4 regions of the Neobacillus canaveralius genome follow, and region 2 is predicted to be linked to each of the others. Evidence: a T-box and tRNA genes for the amino acid it is inferred to sense, from the RefSeq annotation. Region 2 holds a T-box; the other regions hold tRNA genes.
The links. A T-box is a leader RNA that pairs with one kind of tRNA and senses whether it is charged. The one in region 2 lies ahead of tyrS (tyrosine--tRNA ligase), so its partner is inferred to be a tRNA-Tyr.
Positions count from the first base shown of each region.

Region 1: it encodes a tRNA-Tyr, which carries the amino acid that the T-box ahead of tyrS (tyrosine--tRNA ligase) is inferred to sense. The anticodon was not compared.
Region 3: it encodes a tRNA-Tyr, which carries the amino acid that the T-box ahead of tyrS (tyrosine--tRNA ligase) is inferred to sense. The anticodon was not compared.
Region 4: it encodes a tRNA-Tyr, which carries the amino acid that the T-box ahead of tyrS (tyrosine--tRNA ligase) is inferred to sense. The anticodon was not compared.

Region 1 is NZ_JBDFLL010000001.1:699,494-701,669, reverse strand. Features, by position in the region: gene ABC255_RS03420 (glycine betaine uptake BCCT transporter) at 1-458, shown strand, start outside; tRNA gene ABC255_RS03415 (tRNA-Asn) at 630-704, opposite strand; tRNA gene ABC255_RS03410 (tRNA-Ile) at 739-815, opposite strand; tRNA gene ABC255_RS03405 (tRNA-Gly) at 821-894, opposite strand; tRNA gene ABC255_RS03400 (tRNA-Cys) at 906-979, opposite strand; tRNA gene ABC255_RS03395 (tRNA-His) at 1,019-1,094, opposite strand; tRNA gene ABC255_RS03390 (tRNA-Tyr) at 1,154-1,238, opposite strand; tRNA gene ABC255_RS03385 (tRNA-Phe) at 1,273-1,345, opposite strand; tRNA gene ABC255_RS03380 (tRNA-Asp) at 1,397-1,473, opposite strand; tRNA gene ABC255_RS03375 (tRNA-Met) at 1,511-1,584, opposite strand; tRNA gene ABC255_RS03370 (tRNA-Ser) at 1,742-1,834, opposite strand; tRNA gene ABC255_RS03365 (tRNA-Ala) at 1,842-1,914, opposite strand; tRNA gene ABC255_RS03360 (tRNA-Pro) at 1,933-2,009, opposite strand; tRNA gene ABC255_RS03355 (tRNA-Arg) at 2,017-2,093, opposite strand; tRNA gene ABC255_RS03350 (tRNA-Leu) at 2,130-2,176, opposite strand, start outside.
Region 2 is NZ_JBDFLL010000001.1:1,354,368-1,356,543, reverse strand. Features, by position in the region: gene tyrS (tyrosine--tRNA ligase) at 1-1,219, opposite strand, end outside; T-box leader at 1,273-1,488, opposite strand; gene ABC255_RS06625 (transglycosylase domain-containing protein) at 1,634-2,176, shown strand, end outside.
Region 3 is NZ_JBDFLL010000001.1:4,999,681-5,001,856, reverse strand. Features, by position in the region: rRNA gene rrf (5S ribosomal RNA) at 1-64, shown strand, start outside; tRNA gene ABC255_RS24545 (tRNA-Asn) at 82-156, shown strand; tRNA gene ABC255_RS24540 (tRNA-Ser) at 166-257, shown strand; tRNA gene ABC255_RS24535 (tRNA-Glu) at 278-352, shown strand; tRNA gene ABC255_RS24530 (tRNA-Val) at 386-461, shown strand; tRNA gene ABC255_RS24525 (tRNA-Met) at 488-561, shown strand; tRNA gene ABC255_RS24520 (tRNA-Asp) at 564-640, shown strand; tRNA gene ABC255_RS24515 (tRNA-Phe) at 667-742, shown strand; tRNA gene ABC255_RS24510 (tRNA-Thr) at 768-843, shown strand; tRNA gene ABC255_RS24505 (tRNA-Tyr) at 868-952, shown strand; tRNA gene ABC255_RS24500 (tRNA-Trp) at 989-1,062, shown strand; tRNA gene ABC255_RS24495 (tRNA-His) at 1,078-1,153, shown strand; tRNA gene ABC255_RS24490 (tRNA-Gln) at 1,184-1,258, shown strand; tRNA gene ABC255_RS24485 (tRNA-Gly) at 1,263-1,337, shown strand; tRNA gene ABC255_RS24480 (tRNA-Cys) at 1,344-1,414, shown strand; tRNA gene ABC255_RS24475 (tRNA-Leu) at 1,452-1,537, shown strand; tRNA gene ABC255_RS24470 (tRNA-Leu) at 1,560-1,640, shown strand; gene ABC255_RS24465 (MFS transporter) at 1,955-2,176, opposite strand, start outside.
Region 4 is NZ_JBDFLL010000001.1:2,268,766-2,270,941, reverse strand. Features, by position in the region: gene ABC255_RS11705 (CoA-disulfide reductase) at 1-568, opposite strand, end outside; tRNA gene ABC255_RS11700 (tRNA-Leu) at 827-907, opposite strand; tRNA gene ABC255_RS11695 (tRNA-Trp) at 915-988, opposite strand; tRNA gene ABC255_RS11690 (tRNA-Tyr) at 1,026-1,110, opposite strand; tRNA gene ABC255_RS11685 (tRNA-Ser) at 1,140-1,232, opposite strand; tRNA gene ABC255_RS11680 (tRNA-Met) at 1,255-1,331, opposite strand; tRNA gene ABC255_RS11675 (tRNA-Ala) at 1,407-1,482, opposite strand; tRNA gene ABC255_RS11670 (tRNA-Pro) at 1,498-1,574, opposite strand; tRNA gene ABC255_RS11665 (tRNA-Arg) at 1,583-1,659, opposite strand; tRNA gene ABC255_RS11660 (tRNA-Leu) at 1,689-1,777, opposite strand; tRNA gene ABC255_RS11655 (tRNA-Gly) at 1,783-1,857, opposite strand; tRNA gene ABC255_RS11650 (tRNA-Leu) at 1,894-1,978, opposite strand.

The DNA.
Region 1 (2,176 bases), 650 kb from region 2:
TCTGGATGTCGATCTTTGGCGGCTCAGCACTTGAATTGGTTCAAAACACAGGCAGCCATGACCTGGCAAAAAAGATTACCGAGGACGTTTCATTGTCAATCTTCACATTCTTTGATTATCTTCCATTAAGTTCTGTGCTAAGTATTTTAGGGTTTGCTGTCGTAGCAATTTATTATATAACTGTCGCCGATACAGCCACATTTGTATTAGGAATGCTAAGTGAAGGCGGCACGTTAAATCCATCGAATAAAATTAAAATGACATGGGGTGTCATTCAATCCGCTTTAGCTGCTGTATTGCTTTTAGCTGGCGGGCTGAATGTATTACAAACAGCTTCCATTGCAGCTGCACTCCCTTTTGCGATCATCATGATCGTCATGTGCTTTTCATTGGTGAAAGGATTGAAAAGTGAAGTTGAAGTACAAAGAGGAAATAAAAGAAACGTGTACCCCTCCTAAAGGGTCTTTAATGTGAAAAATAATCCAAAAGATTTGACGATTGAGCTGACTGAAAAACCAAGAATGTATATGATATTGAAAAAACCCCCTTTAAGAAAATGATTATTTCTTAAAGGGGGTTTTTTAACTATTTTTAAAAGGAACAGGCTAACCGTCCTTAACTTGAAAAAATGGCTCCGCAGGTAGGACTCGAACCTACGACCGATCGGTTAACAGCCGATAGCTCTACCACTGAGCTACTGCGGAATAATAACAAATTATTTTGCTTCGCAAAAAATTCTGGTGGGCCTAAATGGACTCGAACCATCGACCTCACGCTTATCAGGCGTGCGCTCTAACCAGCTGAGCTATAGGCCCAAAATTGGAGCGGGTGATGAGAATCGAACTCACAACATCAGCTTGGAAGGCTGAGGTTTTACCACTAAACTACACCCGCATATTAAAATTTGGAGGCAACACCCGGATTTGAACCGGGGATAAAGGTTTTGCAGACCTCTGCCTTACCACTTGGCTATGCTGCCCAAACTTTTAAAGAGCTAACCCAATTTATTAAAATTCATTGGGGCGACTGATGGGAATCGAACCCACGAATGCCTGAACCACAATCAGGTGCGTTAACCACTTCGCCACAATCGCCATAATGGTTATTTTTAACTTCAGCAAAAAACCTAGGATATTTTCAAACGAAAATAACTTGGTGGAGGGGGACGGATTCGAACCGCCGAACCCAGAGGGAGCGGATTTACAGTCCGCCGCGTTTAGCCACTTCGCTACCCCTCCAAATATAAAAGACAAAAAAAGTTTAAAAAAATGATGGCTCAGGACGGAATCGAACCGCCGACACAAGGATTTTCAGTCCTTTGCTCTACCGACTGAGCTACTGAGCCATACAATCTATATCTATATCAACAGTAGAGTTACCCTACTGATATAAAAAATGGCGGTCCGGACGGGACTCGAACCCGCGACCTCCTGCGTGACAGGCAGGCATTCTAACCAACTGAACTACCGGACCAAAGTTTTTTCAAGTATTTTTCTTGAAAATAACTTAATTGCGGGGACAGGATTTGAACCTGCGACCTTCGGGTTATGAGCCCGACGAGCTACCAGACTGCTCCACCCCGCGACAATAAAAATATTAAATTATATCCATGCCCCTAGTTTAGGACTGTATCAATCTCAGTAAGACTATTCAAGCAGCAACTCGATTGATACAACTCGCAGTTAATTCATTGAAGCAATGCTCGTTGCTCCACCCCGCGACAATAAGAATATAGAAATTATGGAGGAGGAAGAGGGATTCGAACCCCCGCGCGGTTTGACCCGCCTGTCGGTTTTCAAGACCGATCCCTTCAGCCGAACTTGGGTATTCCTCCGAATAAGTGGAGCCTAGCGGGATCGAACCGCTGACCTCCTGCGTGCAAAGCAGGCGCTCTCCCAGCTGAGCTAAGGCCCCATTTTGTTATTAAAAGCATGGTCGGGAAGACAGGATTCGAACCTGCGACCCCTTGGTCCCAAACCAAGTGCTCTACCAAGCTGAGCTACTTCCCGTATTATATGGCGCGCCCGAAAGGAGTCGAACCCATAACCTTCTGATCCGTAGTCAGACACTCTATCCAATTGAGCTACGGGCGCATTTTAATGAAAGTTATTTTTCTCCGAAAAATAACTTGGTGCCGAGGACCGGAATCGAACCGGTACGGTAGTCACCTACCGCA
Region 2 (2,176 bases):
TAATAATCGTAAACTGACCTTCGATTCGATCAGTGTCTTGTAAAACATACGATGTATCGGTAATGCGTTCGCCGTTCACTGTAATCGCACCATTTGTGATGTCTTCTCGTGCCTGGCGCTTGGATGGAGAGATTTTCGCAGCTACTAACAGATCAACCAAGTTAGCATCAGCTTCAGTTGCATTAAAGGATGGAACGTCTTTGAAACCCTGCTCGATTTCTGAAGCTGACAGACTGCGAACATCCCCGCTGAATAATGCTTCCGTAATTTTAATTGCTTGCTTTAAAGAGTCTTCACCATGAATCAGACGCGTCATTTCCTCTGCCAAAGCCTTTTGTGCCTTGCGTAAATGTGGTTCTTCCTTAACAGAATTTTCTAACGCTTCAATTTCTTCGTGGGACAAGAAGGTAAAGTACTTCAAGTACTTAACTACATCTGCATCCGCTGCGTTAATCCAGAATTGGTAGAACTCATAAGGGGTCGTTTTCTTGGCATCAAGCCAAACGGCTCCACCTTCTGTCTTCCCGAATTTTGTTCCGTCTGCTTTTGTAACAAGTGGAATCGTTACTCCATATGCCTTCGAACCTTCTGGCTGCATTTTACGAATTAGTTCAAGTCCGGAAGTGATATTCCCCCATTGGTCACTGCCGCCAACTTGTAATTTACAATTAAAGTTCTCGTACAAATGATTGAAGTCCATAGCTTGAAGAATCGTATACGTGAATTCTGTAAAAGAAATCCCCGAATCAAGTCGTGAAGCAATAGTATCCTTTGCCAGCATGTAATTGACGCCAATGTGCTTACCAATGTCACGTAAGAACGTAACAATATCCATCGACCCAGCCCAATCATAGTTATTCACTAAGACAGCACCATTTTCACCATCAAAGTTAAAAATAGCCGCTAACTGCTTTTGAATCCCTTCAACATTTTTCTGCACAGTCTCCAAGGTTTGCAGGTTACGTTCTTCACTTTTACCACTCGGGTCTCCAATAAGCCCTGTTGCACCGCCAACTAAAACAACAGGACGGTGTCCATGCTGCTGAAATCTTCTAAGTGTTAGAAACGGCACCATATGTCCGATATGCATGCTGTCTGCTGTTGGGTCTACTCCACAATATAGAGAGATTTTCTCCTTACTAATTAAATCCTTTAGGCTTTCTTCATCTGTTTGCTGGTAGATGAGGCCGCGCCATGCTAAATCTTGTAATAAATCCATTTCATAGTCCTCCATATTCTTTTAAAATAACACAAAAAGCGCCCCTGCAAAAATGCAGGGACGCATATACGCGCGGTACCACCCGGCTTGAGGAATAAATCCTCCAACTCGTAAAATTAACGGTTTAGACCGTTCCCCGCTACTTCTATATTCACGGTGAAAGCTCTGGGACGTAATTCACTCTTCTATATGTGTCAGCTTTCACCAGCCGCTGACTCTCTAAATACAGGGATAGAAGACCTACAGTAGATTCCCTTCGTAGCTTAATTATTAAATTTATAACTTATAGAATTTTTACCATAAATTATTCCCAATGTCAAACAAGAATTGGTAATATCAGAAAAATGTAGAAGTTTGTCATTTTTACAATCTTCATTATGCTATAATATATGTGATTTTAAAAGAGGTGATTCTATGAATGATAAATTTCAAGCGTGGATAGAGAAAGTAAAGTCCCTTACCAACTTGTTTACCCAAAAAAAAACTGTAAAAAGTGCACGAATAACGTACCAGGTCTTTTGGAACCTTTTGCTGCTGGTATTAACAGTTGTCATCCTTGTGGGAGCATTTGCAGGTGGTGTGGGCGCGGGATATTTCGCCTCGCTTGTTAAGGACGAACCTGTCCGTTCTTATGACAGCATGAAAAAGGATATTTATAATTATACGGAAACATCGGACTTATACTTTTCTGACAATGTTTATCTTGGCAAGCTCCGTACAGATCTTGAACGTGAAGAAGTAAAAATTGATCAAGTATCGGATTACCTGGTCAAAGCAGTAATTGCAACAGAAGATGAGTATTTTTATAAACACAAAGGAGTTGTCCCAAAAGCAGTTTTTCGGGCACTTTTCCAAGAAGTAACAAACTCTGCCACTCAATCAGGCGGAAGTACATTGACACAGCAATTAATTAAAAACCAAATCTTAACGAATGAGGTATCATTCGAAAGAAAAGCA
Region 3 (2,176 bases), 3.6 Mb from region 2:
TTAAGCTTCTCAGCGCCGATGGTAGTTGGGACTTTGTCCCTGTGAGAGTAGGACGTTGCCAGGCTGCAATTCTATTGTTATTCCGCAGTAGCTCAGTGGTAGAGCTATCGGCTGTTAACCGATCGGTCGTAGGTTCGAGTCCTACCTGCGGAGCCATTCTTTTATGGAGAGCTGTCCGAGTGGCCGAAGGAGCACGATTGGAAATCGTGTAGGCGGGTAACCCTGTCTCAAGGGTTCAAATCCCTTGCTCTCCGCCATAAAACATTAACTTTTTATTGGCCCCTTGGTCAAGTGGTTAAGACACCTCCCTTTCACGGAGGTAACACGGGTTCGAATCCCGTAGGGGTCACCATTACAAGGTTAACACAGTTTAGTTTTAAAATATGGAGGATTAGCTCAGCTGGGAGAGCATCTGCCTTACAAGCAGAGGGTCGGCGGTTCGATCCCGTCATCCTCCACCATGATTATTTCATTGAATTTTTATTGTCGCGGGGTGGAGCAGTCCGGTAGCTCGTCGGGCTCATAACCCGAAGGTCGCAGGTTCAAATCCTGTCCCCGCAATTGGTCTGGTAGTTCAGTTGGTTAGAATGCCTGCCTGTCACGCAGGAGGTCGCGGGTTCGAGTCCCGTCCAGACCGCCATTTTTATTAAAAAGGCGTAATATTGTGGCTCAGTAGCTCAGTCGGTAGAGCAAAGGACTGAAAATCCTTGTGTCGGCGGTTCGATTCCGTCCTGAGCCACCATTTTTATTCTATTGATTATTTGCTTGCCGGTTTAGCTCAATTGGTAGAGCAACTGACTTGTAATCAGTAGGTTGGGGGTTCAAGTCCTCTAGCCGGCACCATTAGGTTGAAACTTCATATTATGTGGAGGGGTAGCGAAGTGGCTAAACGCGGCGGACTGTAAATCCGCTCCCTCCGGGTTCGGCGGTTCGAATCCGTCCCCCTCCACCAATTTTACTTACAATAGTAAAAATAAATTTCCATTATAGGGGTATAGTTTAAAGGTAGAACGAAGGTCTCCAAAACCTTTGGTGTGGGTTCAATTCCTACTACCCCTGCCAATTAATTTTATTATGGCGATTGTGGCGAAGTGGTTAACGCACCTGATTGTGGTTCAGGCATTCGTGGGTTCGATTCCCATCAGTCGCCCCATATAACCATCATTAAAGAAAAATTTATCATTGGGCTATAGCCAAGCGGTAAGGCATCGCACTTTGACTGCGACATGCGTTGGTTCAAATCCAGCTAGCCCAGCCAATTCGCGGAAGTAGTTCAGTGGTAGAACACCACCTTGCCAAGGTGGGGGTCGCGGGTTCGAATCCCGTCTTCCGCTCCATCATATGGCGGCATAGCCAAGTGGTAAGGCAGAGGTCTGCAAAACCTTTACCACCGGTTCGAATCCGGTTGCCGCCTTCATTCTTTCTTAAGATTTAATAGCGCATATTATTGCGCCGGGGTGGCGGAACTGGCAGACGCACAGGACTTAAAATCCTGCGGTAGGTGACTACCGTACCGGTTCGATTCCGGTCCTCGGCATTATCTTTACAAATTTTATTTTGCCGGTGTGGCGGAATTGGCAGACGCGCACGACTCAAAATCGTGTTCCTCTGGAGTGTCGGTTCGACCCCGACCACCGGTATCTAAAAACACCCACAAATGTTGTTAAATCAGCATTTGTGGGTGTTTTTTTCTTCAGTAAAATAGTCATCTGGTTCCCTTTGAACCCGAAGAAACATGCAAGAGGGATCAGAAGTCCATCTGGTCTTAGGTAATTGAAATCGACCATTGAATGTTTAGCTGATATGTGTGGACGAAAACAAAAAAAAGTATGTCTTTCTGTGAATTGTTTTGGCTATTTAACAATCTCACAAGAAGAACATACTTTTTCATTTTTATTAAACTCTTTTTACTTATCGCAGAGTGATTTCATTTTTCTTTTGCTCTCCCGTTTTCCTAAACTGCCTGTTTTGTATTGGGCAGGCTTTCTTCGGGAAGTTCAATTCTCCTAGGTTTATTAACGATAAAGATATAGGATAGAGCTCCGACAAGAAGGATACTCGCCACAAAAACTAAAGCACCACTAAAGGACTGCGTCTTGCTTAAGATAATTCCAATGACAATAGGTGTAACAATTCCTGCTATATTTCCAATTGTATTAAATATTCCACCTGTTAC
Region 4 (2,176 bases), 910 kb from region 2:
CCATAATCTGATTGGCCATTTCAATAAGTGTAACTTGAATTCCTCTGTCCACAAGGTTTTCGGCCATCTCAATTCCTATAAATCCACCGCCAATAACAACAGCCCTTTTGGGATGATTATGATCAACATAGTTTTTAATTTTATCTGTATCTGGGATATTTCTTAACGTAAATAATGTCTGATTTTCATTTAACCCTGGAATTGGTGGTACAATTGGTTTTGCTCCCGGAGATAATAATAACTTGTCATAAGATTCATCATACACTTCCCCAGTTTGTAAATTCTTAATTGTAACTCTTTTGTTTTCTGGATTTATGTTCATTACTTCACTTAGATTGCGTATATCAAGATTAAATCGATCAGACATTCCTTTTACCGTTTGTACTAATAATTTACTTCTATCCTTAATCGTTTCACCAATGTAATAGGGTAATCCGCAGTTTGCAAATGATATATGTTCTCCACGTTCTACAAGAATAATCTCTACATCTTCACTGATTCTTCTTAATCTAGCAGCAGCAGTAGCTCCACCAGCAACTCCACCTACGATTATTACTTTCTGTGTCATAATAGTCCCTCCAAATTGATAATGTCTTTTTCATCACATTAAGTGAATAGTTATTCGGTATACCCATGGGGGTTTTATACCTATAAGGGTATTATATTACCGAAAAAATATATGTAAAGTCATTTTGGAGACTTTCATATATTCGTCACAATTAGATTCTCTGGACGAGTACCTCAATAATTAGTTGACTATAAAAAAAATAGGCCAATACTTTGATGAACAAAGCATTGACCTATTAGGTATTTCAGTTTTAATTGATACCGGTGGTCGGGGTCGAACCGACACTCCAGAGGAACACGATTTTGAGTCGTGCGCGTCTGCCAATTCCGCCACACCGGCAAATCATTGGCAGGGGTAGTAGGAATTGAACCCACACCAAAGGTTTTGGAGACCTTCGTTCTACCTTTAAACTATACCCCTATGGATGGAATGTTATTTCGCTAACGCGAAAATTTTTTGGTGGAGGGGGACGGATTCGAACCGCCGAACCCGGAGGGAGCGGATTTACAGTCCGCCGCGTTTAGCCACTTCGCTACCCCTCCACATTGGAGAAATAAATAATATGAAATTATGGAGGAGGAAGAGGGATTCGAACCCCCGCGCGGTTTGACCCGCCTGTCGGTTTTCAAGACCGATCCCTTCAGCCAGACTTGGGTATTCCTCCGCATTAAGAAAGTATTAATATTTGGTAGCGGCGGAGGGGATCGAACCCCCGACCTTACGGGTATGAACCGTACGCTCTAGCCAGCTGAGCTACACCGCCAAATATCTAATTAAGTTATAAGTTATTTTCACTAGCATGAAAACACTCTGATTATTTTGCTTCGCAAATTAATCTTGGTGGAGCCTAGCGGGATCGAACCGCTGACCTCCTGCGTGCAAAGCAGGCGCTCTCCCAGCTGAGCTAAGGCCCCAAAAATTGTACTTGATGGTCGGGAAGACAGGATTCGAACCTGCGACCCCTTGGTCCCAAACCAAGTGCTCTACCAAGCTGAGCTACTTCCCGATAAAATATGGCGCGCCCGAAAGGAGTCGAACCCATAACCTTCTGATCCGTAGTCAGACACTCTATCCAATTGAGCTACGGGCGCAATTTATACTATAACTTCTATTCTGAAAATGGTGCCGAGGACCGGAATCGAACCGGTACGGTAGTCACCTACCGCAGGATTTTAAGTCCTGTGCGTCTGCCAGTTCCGCCACCCCGGCAACATTGGAGCGGAAGACGGGATTCGAACCCGCGACCCCCACCTTGGCAAGGTGGTGTTCTACCACTGAACTACTTCCGCATTTATGGTAAGTTATTTTGCTATCGCAAAAAACTTTGGTGCGGGTGAAGGGAGTCGAACCCCCACGCCTTGCGGCGCCAGATCCTAAGTCTGGTGCGTCTGCCAATTCCGCCACACCCGCATATAATGTGATAATAAACAAACTAGAAAACTAAGTTGCTAACTTTGCTGCGTCGTATCAGCGACATTGATAATCTTACAACGAATTACGACAAAAATCAACACTAAATTTTAAGTTTTTTTTAAAAGTGCAAAATCACATAGTTATTATCCCACAATATCATAAATTCCCCAACCTACACTATGTAGATGTTGTAAC